DNA from 3 places in the Ideonella lacteola genome. Region 3 is predicted to be linked to each of the others. Evidence: predicted binding sites of a transcription regulator. Region 3 holds the regulator's gene; each other region holds the start of a gene.
What was found. The regulator FliA, encoded in region 3, starts transcription of late flagellar genes. The targets are predictions, from matches to a motif close to CTAAAGTTTNNNNNNNNNNNGCCGNTA.
Positions count from the first base shown of each region.

Region 1: flgM (flagellar biosynthesis anti-sigma factor FlgM) is a predicted target of FliA. The motif match lies at 2,898-2,924, and genes of this name have one in related genera.
Region 2: AACH06_RS27905 (flagellin domain-containing protein) is a predicted target of FliA. The motif match lies at 1,943-1,969, and genes of this name have one in related genera.

Region 1 is NZ_JBBUTG010000032.1:14,059-19,068, forward strand. It holds gene flgG (flagellar basal-body rod protein FlgG) at 1-759, opposite strand, end outside; gene AACH06_RS27760 (AraC family transcriptional regulator) at 874-1,818, opposite strand; gene AACH06_RS27765 (hypothetical protein) at 1,998-2,408, opposite strand; gene flgM (flagellar biosynthesis anti-sigma factor FlgM) at 2,537-2,842, opposite strand; gene flgA (flagellar basal body P-ring formation chaperone FlgA) at 2,964-3,716, opposite strand; gene flgB (flagellar basal body rod protein FlgB) at 3,879-4,298, shown strand; gene flgC (flagellar basal body rod protein FlgC) at 4,310-4,756, shown strand; gene AACH06_RS27790 (flagellar hook assembly protein FlgD) at 4,802-5,010, shown strand, end outside.
Region 2 is NZ_JBBUTG010000032.1:37,639-42,648, reverse strand. It holds gene AACH06_RS27915 (glycosyltransferase) at 1-674, opposite strand, end outside; gene AACH06_RS27910 (flagellin N-terminal helical domain-containing protein) at 939-1,784, shown strand; gene AACH06_RS27905 (flagellin domain-containing protein) at 2,137-2,982, shown strand; gene AACH06_RS27900 (flagellin N-terminal helical domain-containing protein) at 3,329-4,177, shown strand; gene fliD (flagellar filament capping protein FliD) at 4,356-5,010, shown strand, end outside.
Region 3 is NZ_JBBUTG010000011.1:65,709-70,718, reverse strand. It holds gene AACH06_RS17315 (calcium-binding protein) at 1-844, shown strand, start outside; partial or broken gene AACH06_RS17310 (sigma factor-like helix-turn-helix DNA-binding protein) at 864-965, opposite strand; gene AACH06_RS17305 (RNA polymerase sigma factor FliA) at 2,246-2,959, opposite strand; gene AACH06_RS17300 (MinD/ParA family ATP-binding protein) at 2,986-3,792, opposite strand; gene flhF (flagellar biosynthesis GTPase FlhF) at 3,807-5,010, opposite strand, start outside.

The DNA.
Region 1 (5,010 bases), on a different contig from region 3:
CATCTGATCGGAAGTGGAGATCGCCTTCGAGTTCAGCTCGTAGGCGCGCTGCGTCTGGATCATCGACACCAGTTCCTCGACGACGTTGACGTTGCTCGTCTCCACGAAACCCTGCTGCAGCGTGCCCAGGCCCGAGTTGCCCGGTGCGGCACTGGTCGGGGTGCCCGATGAGGCCGTCTCACCGAAGAGGTTGCCACCGCGGGGCTCGAGGCCGCCCGGGTTGATGAACGACGCAATCTGCAACTGGCCCACCGCCTGCGGCTGGGCCTGGCCGGGCAGCGCCACCGTCACCGTGCCATCGGGTGCGATGGTCACGCTTTGCGCGGTGGCGGGAATGGTGATGCCCGGCTGCACGAGGTAGCCGGCATTGGTGACGATCTGGCCCTGGGCATCGAGCTGGAACGAGCCATCGCGCGTGTAGGCAGTGCCGCCATCGGGCGTCGTGATCTGGAAGAAGCCGTTGCCCTTGATGGCGACATCCAGGTTCCCGCCGCTTTGCTGCAGGTTGCCCTGGGTGAAGTTGCGCGCGGTGGCCACCGCACGGGTGCCGAGCCCGACCTGCAGGCCGGTGGGCAACTGGGTCTGTTCCGAGCTGGCCGCCCCGGACTGGCGCAGGTTCTGATAGATCAGATCCTCGAACTGCGCATGGGCCCGCTTGTAGCCGCTGGTGGCGACATTGGCCAGGTTGTTCGAGATGTGGTCCAGCTGGGTTTGCTGGGCTTCCATCCCGGTCTTCGATATCCAGAGCGAGCGAATCATGAGCGTGAGCTCCCGGTGTACTTCACGCCGATGATCCGCCGGGCTTGAGGGCGCCAAGCCGCCGAAAAGAAGGGGCTTTGGCCGCCTGATGCGGCAGCCGGCCGACGCAGGGGCCTACACCCAGAGTCGATAGACCCAGAACGACTCGTCGTGCACGAAGCGGTGCGCGAACTCCGACGGCGTGAAGCCACAGATGCGACGGCAGATCCGGATCAGGTGAGACTGGTCGGAGAAGCCTTCGTCCTGCGCCAGCGCGGCCCAGTCGAAGGGCTCGCCAGCTTCATGGCGGGAGCGGGCCGAGAAGAACAGGCCTTCGGTGCGCACCAGCGTCTCCCAATCGCGCAGCGACCGTCCGCTGTACGACTTGATGCGCCGCTCAACCTGCCGCGGGCTCTGCCCCCGGCGCCATTCATTGGCCTGCCAGGCCAGGCGGTTCACCCATTGGCGACCGACCTGTCGCAACGACGGTGTCGAGCCGGAGCGCCCCAGCACCGCCTGCCAGCGCGGCGCGACGTGGCGCCGCACCACGGCCATCGATTCGGCATCACTCCGGGTGGCCAGCAGTTCGTCGAACATCGGCCGCCAGGAGCTGTCCATCACCTCGTCAGCGGGCAAGTGCCGGTCGATGACGGTCGCCGGATCGATGCCGAACAGGTGCTGCGCCACATCGGCGGTGAAGCAGATCAGGCAGCCGCGCCCGTGATCGGGCGTCCAGAAGGACGATGGCTCCGACTGGCTGCCGGTGACCACCATGTCAGAGCCGAAGGGCTGCCACTGAGCTGCATCGCCGGCACCATGGATTCGGCCGGAGCGCAGCCCCTGGTACCAGCTCAGGCTGAGCAACACCGAGGCAGGGAAGTGCGTCATGCGCTGGGCATCGCTGAGCTGGATGCCTTCTGCTGCCGTGTCGCGGCCGATCATCGCCACGATCGCGCCTTGCAGCGCCGCGGGCGGCAGCAGGAGACGGCCCCGCGTGGGTGAATCGTCGCCGCCCCAGCGCGGCGCCCGTGTCAATGGATCAGGACAGCGGGCCGATGTAAGGGTCTCGGCGGTCTCCATGGCTGCGCAGTTTAAAAGCGGCACCGCCTCCACTCGGCCGGCGGGTGCCACACGTGGGCCCCGGGCGACAGCCGATGTCGCTTTCGTTCAAGCCAGGCCAGCTGGAGTTCGGGTAAGAGGGCCACCGGGCGAGGCCGCGGTTCCCCATGGAACCGGTACGCCCCAGTCGGCCGAAGCAGTCAGGCTTCTGCCACGCCGCTCGACGCGGCTCGCCACGGGTTGCCCTGCGCACCGTAACCGGTGGCGGCCTTGGCGGCCCCCGCTTCGGGCAGCAGGATCTCGATGGATTTGTCCAGCGAGGCCGAAGCGCGGGCGATGGCCTCGCGCAGCGCTGCCACCTGGCCGCCGGCCATCGCGAGGCGACGGCGCAACGCGGGGGGCATGCCTCCGTTGCGGGCTGCGCGGGTGGAATGGTCCACCGCGGCCAGCAAGGCGCGGTGCAGCGCTGTCGAGGCGATCTCGGTGCTGTCGGCGTCGCGGTTTTTCAGCGCCTCGGCCAATTCGGCCAGGCGGGCCTCCACGGCCGTCAAGGCGTTCTCCAGGTCGGAGGTCTGGCGCAGCGCGTTCTGTTCGGCGGGAGAGCTCAGCATGGTGCGGCAAGGTGCTGTGGCGCGCGGCCAGGGTGAATCGGCCCCGCCGTCGCGCCAAGCGCGTACCGGCCGGGGTGACAGTCACTCAGGCGGCTCGCGGGTCGACGAGCCGCCACGTCTTCAAGCGATCAAGACGAATACTTGCGCAAGATTTCTTGCGTGTTGGCGATCAGCTTGTCGGCGATGGCCTCGGGATGGACCTCGAACTTGCCGTCGCGAATGGCCTGCGCCATCCGTGCGACCTTCTCGGCATCGAAGGTGCCATCGTTGTCGACACTGCTCATCAAGCTGGCGGCCGACGAGATGCTGACGGTCGCGCTGGGCTGTGCAGCATCGCTGGCAGCGGTGCCGCCAGTCTTTTCTGCACTGCCAGACTTGCGATCGTTCTGCATCGGCGCCACCGCCGCCTTGTTTTCGAACGAACCGATTTTCATGGTGCTCTCCTGGAATCCGAAACGGCCCGGGCGGGAACTTTCGGCATGGATCGGGTTTCGACAGTGCCCGACGGAACTTTAGGACTATTTTTCACGGGCATCAAAGCACATCGAGCCGGGCTCAAAGCGCCACCTCCACCTGTCGGTCGCCCACCGGGCGGCCCTGCAGCAGGCGGCCGGACTCGACGCGCACCCGCACCGTCTGCCCTTCCAGCCCGGGATTCATCGCTTCACCCTCGGTCACCACCTGCCAGCCGGGGCCGACGGCCACGACCCGCACGGTTTCACCGGCCGCAAACCACTGGCGGGCCTTCAAGTCGCTGACACGCAGCGCCGCACCGGCGGGCAGCGACCGCGCCAGTGTGCGCCCCACAGCGAGCCCTGGCTGGCCGATCGGCGCCCCGGGCGCGGCTGCCAGATCGACCTCGGCTTCGGTGAAATGCCCCGGTTCCAGCACCGTTCCGGCCGGCAAGGCAGCCTGGGTGACGAGCGACCGTGACCAGACCCGCACGGTGATCGGCAGTGTCACATTCCACAGCTTGGTGCCCTGGGTGCATTTCAGGCCGATGCGGGTGCGCCCCCACACCGGCAGCCCCGTGGGCAGATAGGGTTCGATGCGCTGACATGGCGCAAGCTTCAACCGAGGGTCCAGCGAACCCACTTCCACTTCGACGCGGGCATCAGGCAGGCCTGCGCGGCCGGCGCTGTCGCGGGCCATTTTCTGCACCTGGGCACCGATGGCCGACCACTCGGGCGCCGCGGCCGCAGCGCTCGCTTCCTGGCCCCAGGCACAGCCCGCCCATGTCGCGACCGCCAAGACGGCCAGGCACGGCCGGGACGAACGCAGGGTGAACGGGAAGGCAAAAGGCTTCATGCCCGTGACTGTAGGCAAGCCCTGCCCGCGCCAAGGCACGAAATGGGGGTGGGGCCGGGTGCTATTCGACGCTTTGCGGCCAGGGCCGACTTTCACAATCGGCGAACGCGGCGTCGTGTCTGTTTATCGGCCCACCGCGACGAATCTGAAGGGTGCCTCGCCATGAACGTCAACCGCCTGACCCAGAAGCTGGACTTCCATGCCCAGGCCCTGACGCTGCGCGCCGAGCGCCAACGGGTGATTGCCAGCAACATCGCCAACGCCGACACGCCGGGCTACCAGGCCCGCGAGATGGATTTCACCACCGCCTTGCAGGCCGCCACGGGCCGGCTGCCCGCCGCCAGCCAGATGGCGACCACCGAACGCGGCCACATGGCGCTGCCGGGCGGCGCCACCATCGAGCAAGCCACGCTGCGGTATGCCACGCCAAGCCAGACGAACCTGGACAGCAACAGCGTCGACATGGACCGCGAGCGCGCCAGCTTTGCGGAGAACTCGGTGAAGTACGAGGCCACGCTGCGGTTCATCAACGGTCATGTCCGCGAAATGCTGGATGCGATGAAGAGCCCTAGCCAAGGCTGAGGAGTCCTGCCATGAGCATGTTCAAGGTCTTCGACATTTCCGGCAGCGCTGTCAGCGCGCAAAGCCAGCGCCTGAACGTGGTCGCTTCCAACCTGGCCAATGCCGACAGCGTGGCCGGGCCCGACGGCCAGGCCTACAAGGCCCGTCAGGTGGTCTTCCAGACGATGCTGATGGGCGCCTCGGGTAGCGCCGCCGGGGCGGACCCGGGCAACCCGGTCGATGGCAGCGCCGGCGTGCGCGTCTCGACGATCACCGAAGACCAGACGCCCGGCCGCAAGGTGCACCAGCCCGGCCACCCTGCCGCCGACGCAGAGGGCTACGTGACCTTCAGCAACGTCAATGCCGTCGAGGAGATGGTCAACATGATCTCGGCCTCGCGCTCGTACCAGAACAACATCGAGGTGATGAACACCGCGAAGACCTTGCTGCAGAAGACCCTGCAACTGGGCCAAGGCTGACGCCACCGCCGGCGACGCCCCCACCGACCACGGACACCCCGCGCCATGACCACCGCCGTCAGCAACACCCAGAGCAGCCAGACCACGGCCAACAACGTCAGCAACGCGGCGACCAGTGCTGCCGAGCAATCCGACCGCTTCATGAAGCTGCTGGTGGCGCAGATGCAGAACCAGGACCCGCTGAATCCGATGGACAACGCGCAGGTCACCACCCAGATGGCGCAGATCAGCACCGTCTCGGGGCTGGAGAAGCT
Region 2 (5,010 bases), on a different contig from region 3:
AGGGCCTCCTCGTAGCGCTGGTAAACATCGTGATCCTTGCCGAGCTGATACCAGGCGTAGGCATCCCCCGGCCGATTGGCCACGTCGCGTTCGAGCAGCCGCCGGTTGCGCCCGGCCTTGGTCTTCAAGGCCTCGTGGCGATAGCCGTCGTGGCCGAAGCTGATTGGCATCCGGCGAACAGGGTGCTGGTGTTGCGGTTGCTCATGCACCCGGCCGGCATAGCGCACCGGCCCGGGCAGCACCCGGCTGATCCAGCTGGTGACCTGCTGTTCTGCGGCACCATGGTCGTCCACGCTGTCGATGCGGACGGCCCCGACGACATCTGGCGCGAGCTGTCGCAGGCCATCCAATGCGTCGGCGCCTTCGACCAGCCATTCGTCGGCGTCGATCACCACATGCCAGTCGGCGCCAGCGGCATCGAGCGCCGCGTTGCGCGCGGCCGAGAAGTCGTCGACCCATTCAAAGTGTTCGACACGGGCGCCTGCCGCTTGGGCCAGCCGAACGGTGTCGTCGGTCGATCCGGTGTCCAACACGAGCACCTCGTCGACATAAGGCAGCACGCTGGCCAGCGCTCGGCCGATTCGTTCGGCTTCGTTGCGCACGATCATCACCGCGGCCACGCGGAAGCGGCGCGGTGCGCAGCTCTGCACAGGCGGCACGGGTGCGTGGCTCATGCGCGCACTTTAGATATATGGCGGCGGCGGCATCGGCCGATAAGACAGAACTTGGCGGCGTGTCTTTCGCTGCCGCCGGCGCTCGCCGGCCTGGCTTGACCCACCCCCGGCAAGTCAATCGATCGATAAGCGGGCAAAAAAAGGCTCAAGTCTTTCGATCAAGGCTCCGAAAAGCAAATCACGGCCCCAACCACTTTCTAACGGGGGCGCAACCAAGACCCGGTAAGGGTCAGCTTTCGGAACCCCCGTGAAGGAGTAACTCACATGTCATCCGTCATCAATACCAACGTCGGCTCGTTGACCGCTCAGCGCAACCTGTCGGCTTCGCAAGCCTCGCTGGCTCAGACGATGCAACGTCTGTCTTCGGGCCTGCGCATCAACTCTGCCAAGGACGACGCCGCCGGCCTCGCCATCGCCGAACGCATGAACGCGCAAGTGCGCGGCATGAATGTGGCGATCCGCAACGCCAACGACGGCATCTCGCTGGCGCAAACCGCGGAAGGCGCCCTCTCGAAGGTGGGCGACGCGCTGCAACGCATGCGTGAACTGGCGGTGCAGGCCCGCAACGCCACGAACTCCAGCTCGGACAAGGACTCGCTGAACAAGGAGTTCTCGGAGCTTCAGTCTGAAATCACCCGCGTGCTGGGCGGCACGAGCTTCAACGGCAAGAAGGTGCTCGGCGCGGACGCCACGACGCTGACCTTCCAGATCGGCGCCAACACGACGGCCGACGACACCGTCTCGATCACCACCGAAGACATGACGGCCAACTCCGACATCACGGCGGTGACCGGAACGACCGCGGTGATCGATGCCACGGCGACTTCGGGCGACATTGCCACGGTGATCGACAACATCGACACGGCGATCGACACGATCAACGACCAGCGCGCCACCTTCGGTGCCAGCCAGGGCCGCTTCGACGCGATCATCTCGAACCTGCAACAGTCGGTGGAGGCGCAGAGTGCGGCACGAAGCCGGATCATGGATGCGGACTTCGCGGCAGAAACAGCAAACCTGAGTCGAGCGCAGATATTGCAGCAGGCCGGCACAGCGATGGTGGCGCAGGCCAACTCGCAACCGCAGAGCGTGCTGTCCTTGCTTCGATGACCCAGCGGCCCGCGCCGAGTGAATAACGAGTGAGCGAGGCGCGACAGCGGGGGAAGAATTGGCGGTGAAACACACCGCAGTTCCAAAGATTCTTCCCCCGCTCGAGTGAGACAGCCCCCGGAACCCCCGGGTGCTGGCCCACCGAGGCAAAAAAACTCTCAAGGTTTCCCGAGTCCATTCCGATACCCAAACCAACAGGGCAAGCAATCACGCAAACCCTGCGGTCCGGTGAGATGACCACGGATCTGGCGGCATACAGGATGCCGACCGACTGGTGGGGCCCCGGCATTAGCGTGTATCGGACGCCGGTGCTTTACCGGAAGACTTTCGGAACCTTAGTGGAGTTATCAACATGCCTCAGACCATCAACACCAACGTCGCATCGCTGAATGCCCAGCGCAATCTGTCGATGTCGCAGTCGTCTCTCGCCACGTCGATGCAGCGCCTGTCTTCGGGCCTGCGCATCAATTCGGCCAAGGACGACGCCGCCGGCCTGGCCATCGCCGAGCGCATGAACGCGCAAGTGCGTGGCATGAACGTCGCCATCCGCAATGCCAACGACGGCATCTCGCTGGCGCAGACCGCTGAAGGCGCCCTCTCGAAGGTGGGCGACGCGCTGCAACGCATGCGTGAACTGGCGGTGCAGGCCCGCAACGCCACGAACTCGAGCTCGGACAAGGACTCTCTGAACAAGGAGTTCTCGGAGCTGCAATCTGAAATCACCCGCGTATTGGGTGGCACCACCTTCAACGGCAAGAAGGTGCTCGGTGCGGACGCGACCACGCTGACCTTCCAGATCGGCGCCAACACCACGGCCGATGACACGGTGAACCTCACCACCGAGGACATGACCGCCAACTCCGACATCACGGCGGTGACGGGCACGGCAGCCGTGATCGATTCGACGGCCACCACCGGCGACATCGCCACGGTGATCGACAACATCGACACGGCGATCGACACGATCAACGACCAGCGCGCCACCTTCGGTGCCACGCAGGGGCGGTTCGACGCGATCATTGCGAATCTGCAGCAGTCGGTCGAGGCGCAGAGTGCCGCCCGAAGCCGGATCATGGATGCCGACTTCGCGTCGGAGACGGCGAACATGAGTCGATCCCAGATACTGCAGCAGGCGGGCAGTGCGATGGTGGCGCAGGCCAACCAGTTGCCCCAGCAGGTGCTGAGCCTGCTTCGCTGAGGCCGCTCAAAGAGGCGCGGCGCGGCCCGCTGCGCCCACCCTTCCCAGATGCCCCCGCCGGCGCCGAGCCGACGGGGGCATCGTCATTTGGGGGCTTGAATTGGCGGGCTTAGGGGCTTCATTTCCCGGTATTGCAAGGGGTAAAGCCTCTTCAGAATTCGATCCAACGTCTTCAGCTGCCAAGCGAAGACGCGGTCCGACAAACACTGCCGAGACCAGGTTGCTCGAAGTGACCTCGATCGACGGTGAAGCGTGCCGGGCTTTGTGGAGGGGGCGGTTGTACGCCGCCTTTTCTGGATAGCCGGCAAGTTCGCCGGGCGTGGTCGACTTTTGAATAGGTGCTCACATGCCACAGACCATCAACACCAACCTTGCGTCGCTGAACGCGCAACGCAACTTGAACGCGTCTCAGACATCGCTGGCCACCGCCATGCAGCGCCTGTCGTCCGGTATGCGAGTGAACTCGGCCAAGGACGACGCCGCCGGCCTCGCCATCGCCGAGCGCATGAACGCACAAGTGCGCGGCATGAACGTCGCCATCCGCAATGCCAACGACGGCATCTCGCTGGCGCAGACCGCTGAAGGCGCCCTCTCCAAGGTGGGCGATGCGCTGCAACGCATGCGCGAACTGGCGATCCAGGCCCGCAACGCGACGAACTCCAGCTCGGACAAGGACTCGCTGAACAAGGAGTTCCAGGAACTGCAGTCGGAAATCGGCCGCGTGCTGGGCGGAACCACCTTCAACGGCAAGCACATCCTGGGCTCTGACGCGACGACGCTGACGTTCCAGATCGGTGCGAACACCACCGCCGATGACGTGATCAACATCACGACCGTCGACCTGACGACCGCCACCGACATCACGGCGGTCACCTCGACGACCGCGGCGATCGACGCCGCAGCGACGATCGGCGACATTGCCACGGTGATCGACAACATCGACCTGGCGATGGACAGCGTCAACAACACGCGGGCCACCTTCGGTGCCACCCAGAGCCGGTTCGACGCCATCATCTCCAACCTGCAACAGTCGGTGGAGAACCAGGCGGCCGCCCGAAGCCGGATCATGGATGCCGATTTCGCGGCGGAAACCGCGGCCATGAGTCGAGCGCAGATCTTGCAGCAGGCCGGCACCGCGATGGTGGCCCAGGCCAACACGCTGCCGCAGCAGGTCCTGCGCCTGCTCCAGGGTTGATGAATCAGCCCGGTCGACAGCCGGCCTGAACCGTTTTTGATGCGCGCCGCCGGCGCCCGAGGGATGCACCGATAGCGCCCCGGGTTCTTGCGGCGCGTTTTCATTCCTGGCCTGGCGCAGAGCGCTCAAGTTTTCGCGCCACCCGCCGATCACCCGTTCAGAACCCCAAGGAACCACCATGCCCACCATCAGCTCACTCGGCGTCGGCAGCGGCTTGCAGTCGGAAGCCATCATCTCGGCCCTCATGGGCGCCGAGCGAAAGCCGGTGGATTTGCTGGCGGCTGAAACCACTGGCATCAAGACGCAACTGTCTTCGGTGGGCAAGCTGCAGAGCCTGGTGTCCGCCATGCGGGACAAAGCCGGCGCGATCGGCTCGTTGAGCCTGTGGGGGCAGACATCGGTCACCTCCAGCGATGGCACGATCGTCAGCGGCAGCACGACGTCGGGCGCGGCGCCGGGCCGCTACTCGGTCACTGTGTCGCAGCTGGCGTCAGCGCAGACGGTGACCACCGCCACGGCCCTGGCCAGTTCCAGCAGCGAGTTGGGCGACGGCACACTGCAGATCGAGCTGGGCACCTGGAATGGCACCACCTTCACCGGGAAGGGTTCGCCGGTGAGCATCACCATCGGCTCGGACGACACCAGCCTGGCCGACATCCGCGACAAGATCAATGATGCCGACGCGGGTGTCACCGCGACCATCGTCAATGACGCGAACGGCGCCCGCCTGTCCATCCGATCAGATGCCACTGGTGCCGAGAACGGCTTCAAGATCACCGCCACCGAGAACGTGGACGACAACGACGCCACCACCGGCCTGTCCGTGCTGGGCT
Region 3 (5,010 bases):
CATTGGCGTGTCGGCGGTGGTCCATGGGGTTCGCGTGTATGGCGCCGGGCTCGTGGGTGGCGATGGCCGAGACCTGATCCTGGGTGGCGCGGGACGCGACCACCTGATGGGCCACCGTGGCAACGACACCTTGGCGGGTGGCGCGGGCGACGACGATCTGTACGGCGATGGATTCAATGGCGTGTGGGTCGGCCACGAGCCTGACAACGACGTGTTCGTCTTCAGTGGCGCCGCCATCGACGGCGTGGACCACGTCCACGACTTCAGCACCCGGGCGGCGAACAACCATGACGTGATCGACCTGAGCCTGTTCTTCGGGGCCGAAGGCGCGACCGTGATCGACGGCCAGCCCAACGCGGGCGACGACTTCGATCCGCTGACGGGCCCGGTGCAGACCAGCGGCCAGAACGTGCTGAGTTTCGAGGCCATCTTCGACCACCCGCCGAGCACCGACGATGTGGCAGCCTTGCTGGCCGGCAGCCGGTTCGAGGCGCAAAAGGGGCAAGCCGTGCTGGTGCACAACGGCGCCAGCGGTTCGTCGGGCGAGGTCTACCTTTACGTGGGCAGCGACGCCGTCGACGACGGCAACGAGGCGCTCGATGCCGGCGAGCTTCGCTTGGTTGCCGTCATTTCAGATTCGGTGTTCTCGCAGTGGACGGCCGATCAACTCCAAACCAGCGGCACGTCGACGGCGGAGCAGCTCGCGCCGTGGGAGCCTGCGCCGGCCATGGCGAGCCATCAGGCCATCGATCTGGCCATGGCTGCCTGGATGGGTGCGGACGGCGGCCACCGTGGGTCGCCAGAGGCATGGTGGATGCCTCAGGATGGGCACTACATGGTTTGAGGCGCGGCCATGCGGGGGTTCACCACTCCCGCAACTTCACCCGCAGCCGTGCGATCGACTGGCTGTGCAGCTGGCACACCCGAGACTCGCTCACGCCCAGCACAGCGGCGATCTCCTCGACGGTGCCCGCGAAGGAGTCGTCGTCAAACCTGCGATTCGGCGACGCCTGGTGCGCAGGCGATTCTCGTCAGGGTCATGCAGCTACACTTTCAAGCTCACAAAAATGATCGAGGGATAGAAACTTTGAGCCTATTGATGAGTGCACGCGCCTGGACGGCGGTCGGTTTGTTGACCATCTTCGCGGCACCAGTACACGCGGTGGTCTACGACTGCGAAGCGCTGCCGGCCAAGGGCAGCGAACCGCGTTCGGCCGCTTGGGCGATGAACAACAAGGGCCATGTCGCCGGACAGGCCACATTCCCGATCAAGGGCTTCTCCGGCGATGCTGCGGCACTGTGGAAGCAGCATGACCGGGCGCCGAAGAACCTGGCCGCCGATATCGAAGGCATGGCCAGCTCGCAGGCCTGGGACCTGAATGACCGCGGCCAGGTCGTTGGTGCCGCCAGCCCCCAATGCGATCAATGTGACGGTGAACGCAAGCCTTACCTGTGGCAGGCCGGGTCCTCGACGCAGCTGCCCATGCTGACCAGCGGTGACTGGCGGACTGGCGAGGCTATGTCGATCAACAACAAGGGTCGCATCGTCGGCTGGAACTTCATTGATGGCATGACCTACGCCGTCCTTTGGCGCGATGGAAAGGCCGTCAACCTGCCTTCGCTGGGCTCCCTGACGGGGCAGGGCCAGACACCGTCCACCGCTCTGTTCATCAACGACGACAACGTCGTCGTCGGCAGCAGCATCCGGGTGCTGGGTGAAGGCTCTGATGTCGCCGTTCGCTGGGACGCCAAGGGACGCATCACCGAGCTCGACGGGTCGGTGGCCAGGGGCGTCAATCGCGCCGGCACGGTCGTCGGACAGCGCAATGGGCAGGCCGTGGCCTGGCTGAACGACAAACCTGTCATGCTGAGCGTGGATGCCGATGCTGGCGAGAGCGTCGCCTTGCACATCAACGAAAGCGGATCGATTGTCGGCAGCATGTCAACGAGTGCGGGGACCGCGGCGGTGCTCTGGACGGGCTTGCACCAACAGCCGCTGAAGCTGACCGGCCTGGTTGGCAATGCATGCGGGCTTGCCGGCTCGTTCGAATTCGAGTCCGCCAACGACATCCTAGACAACGGGCAGATCCTGGTCACAGGCTACCGGGAACCCTTCCTGCGGACAGCCTTTGTGCTGACGCCGCGCTAGGGTTCATCCACGCGCCAACGAAAACGCCTCCCTCGGGAGGCGTCTTTCATTTCAGGCGAAGTGCCGATGACGGACAGCGGCTCTTGGCGCCAATCATCACCACTCCCGCAACTTCACCCGCAGCCGTGCGATCGACTGGCTGTGCAGCTGGCACACCCGAGACTCGGTCACGCCCAGCACGGCGGCGATCTCCTTGAGGTTCATGTCGTGCTCGTAGTACATGCTCATCACGTACTGCTCGCGTTCAGGCAGTTTCTTGATGGCATCGACCAGCGCCTCGCGCATCCGGTGGTCTTGCAGCTGGGCCAGCGGATTGGCCTCTTCGTTGGCCACGTGGCGGTCCAGGAACTCGTCGCCCCCTTCGTCGCCCACCATGTCTTCCAGGTACACCAGCTGCGTGCCGCGCACCTTGGTCAGCGTGTCCTGGTATTCGGTGAGCGAGACGCCCATTTCCTTGGCGATCTCGCTTTCCTGCGGCGCGCGGCCGTAGATCTGTTCGAGCTTGTGCACGGCCGCTTCGATCTCGCGCTGCTGGCGCCGGTTGCCGCGGCTCATCCAGTCGCTGCCGCGCAGCTCGTCGAGCATGGCACCTCGGATGCGTTGGGTGGCGAAGGTCTCGAACTGCACGCCCTGCTCGGTGTCGAAGCGGCCGAGCGCGTCGTGCAGGCCGATCATCCCGACCTGGATCAGGTCGTCGATCTCGACGTTCGCGGGGAGCTTGGCGATCATCTGGTGCGCAAGTCGCCGCACCAGCGGGCTGTACTGCTTGAGCATCGCGTTGGCGTCTGGGCGGCCGTTGGCGGTGTACATGGGCGGTCTCCGAGGGAACGTGTCAATCAGAAGGCTTGCGGATCGTGCGCACCCGCCGATCCGAGGGTCAGCGGGGCGAGGCCGAAGCCGGTGTCCGGCGCTTCGGGATCGAGCAACTGGTTGGCTGCCAGGCGGGCGAGGGCCGGCGTGGCGGGTGAGGTGGCGGGCTCGCGCTTGTCGAGCCAGACGGCCTCGCGCACGACCGTGCCGAGGAAGCTGTCGGCCGTGTCCGCCAGGCGCTCGGCGATGCGTTGGGCGGCGCGCGGCGCCCCGGCCATGCCGGTGAGCAGATCGAAGGTCATCAGCCCCGAGCGCTGCGCCAGCAGCTTCATCGAGGTGTAGGCGTCGGTGAGGCTGGCCGGGTCGAGCGTGGTGGTGAGCACGGTGCGCACCTCGCGCCGGCCCAGCAGCCGAACCAGGTCTCTGGCGTTGGCATGCAGCAGCACCACATCGGCTTGCGGGGCGGCCTGTTCGACCGCGTTCAGCCAGGCTTCACAAGAGCCCCGGCTGTTCACGTGCCGCAGCGGCAGGCCGCGCGCGGCGAGGTAGCTCATGTTGGGGCCGAGTGTTTCGATGGCGGCTGCGAGATCCACCTCGGCCATCGCATTGGCGCGCGGTGCACTGTCCGCCGCATCGACGACCAGCGTGTGCGCTCCGAGCTCGGTGAACGCGCCGGCCAGCCGCTCCAGCAGGATCGGCGTGCAATCGACATGGGCGTTGAACGCGACCGGCACCAGGCGCTGGCGACGGCCCGATGCGAACAGCCGGCGCAGGCCGTCGGCCTGGTCGGCCGGCGTGGAGGCGTCTTCGTAGGTGGGGTAGGTCGAACGCATCGAGGTCTTCCGGCTCAGATCCGAAGCGAGGCGCCCGAGCGACCGCCGCCGCGCTGCGATGACGAGAACACCAGCTGCACGTCTTCGGCCTCGAGCTTCCAGGCCGAGTGCGTGGGCGCGCGCATTGCACGCTGCACCAGTGCATTGGCCGACAGGCGATGCCAGTCTTCGGGCACGCGCTGGCCGTTGGCCACGCCCAGCACCTTCAGCTTGTGGCGGATCAGCGCGTCCAGCGCCGGGGCGAGCTTCACCGCCTCGTCGATCTTCGACAGCACCACACCCTTGCATTGGGCGGCGCGCCAGTTGGTGATGACTTCGTCGATCGTCTCGCCCTGGGCCGAGGCGTCGACCACCAGCAGACGCTGGATCGAGCGGTGGCTCAGCATGTCCAGCAGCTCGCGGGTGCGGCTGTCGCGCTGGGCCATGCCGGCGGTGTCGATCAGCACCATCTTCTTGCCGGACAGCAGCTCCAGCAGGTCTTCCAACGACGCCCGGTCGTGGGCGGTGTGCACCGGCACGCCGAGGATGCGGCCGTAGGTGCGCAGTTGTTCGTGCGCGCCGACGCGGTAGGCGTCCAGCGTGATCAGGCCGAGGTTGGCGGCGCCATATTGGGTGGCGAAGGCCGCGGCGAGCTTGGCGGTGGAGGTGGTCTTGCCCACGCCGGTGGAGCCGATCAGCGCGAACACGCCGCCTTGTTCTTCGAGCGGCGGCTCGCTGTCGCCGGCGAGCAGGTTGCGCTCCAGCACGTTGGTGGCCCAGACGGTCTCGTCGGCGGCGCTGGCGGGCAGGGCGTCGACCAGCTTGCGGATCAGGCCGGGCGAGAAGCCCGCGTCCAGCAGCTTCTGCGCGAGCAGGGCCTGGCGCGGCTCGCGCTGCAGTTTCTCCATGAAGGCCAGGGCGCCGAAGCGCTCTTCGATGAGGCCCTTCATCGAGCGCAGCTCGTTCATCATGTCCTGCTGGTCGCGACGGGTGTTCACCTCATCGTGCGACGGCACCGTGGACAACGCAGGCACCGCGAAGTCGCGCGGCTCGGCCAGGGGCTCGCGCGGGTCGTCGTAGCGCTCTTGCAGGCGTGATTCGGCGCCGCGGGTTTCGGGTGCACGGGCCGCGGGGCGGCGTGCCGAGGCTTCCGGCGCCGTGGCGCGGCTGGCCGGCCGTGACGGGGTCGGCTGGTAGTCGGCCGGTACGGCGGGGCTGCCGATGTCGTCTTGGCCGAGG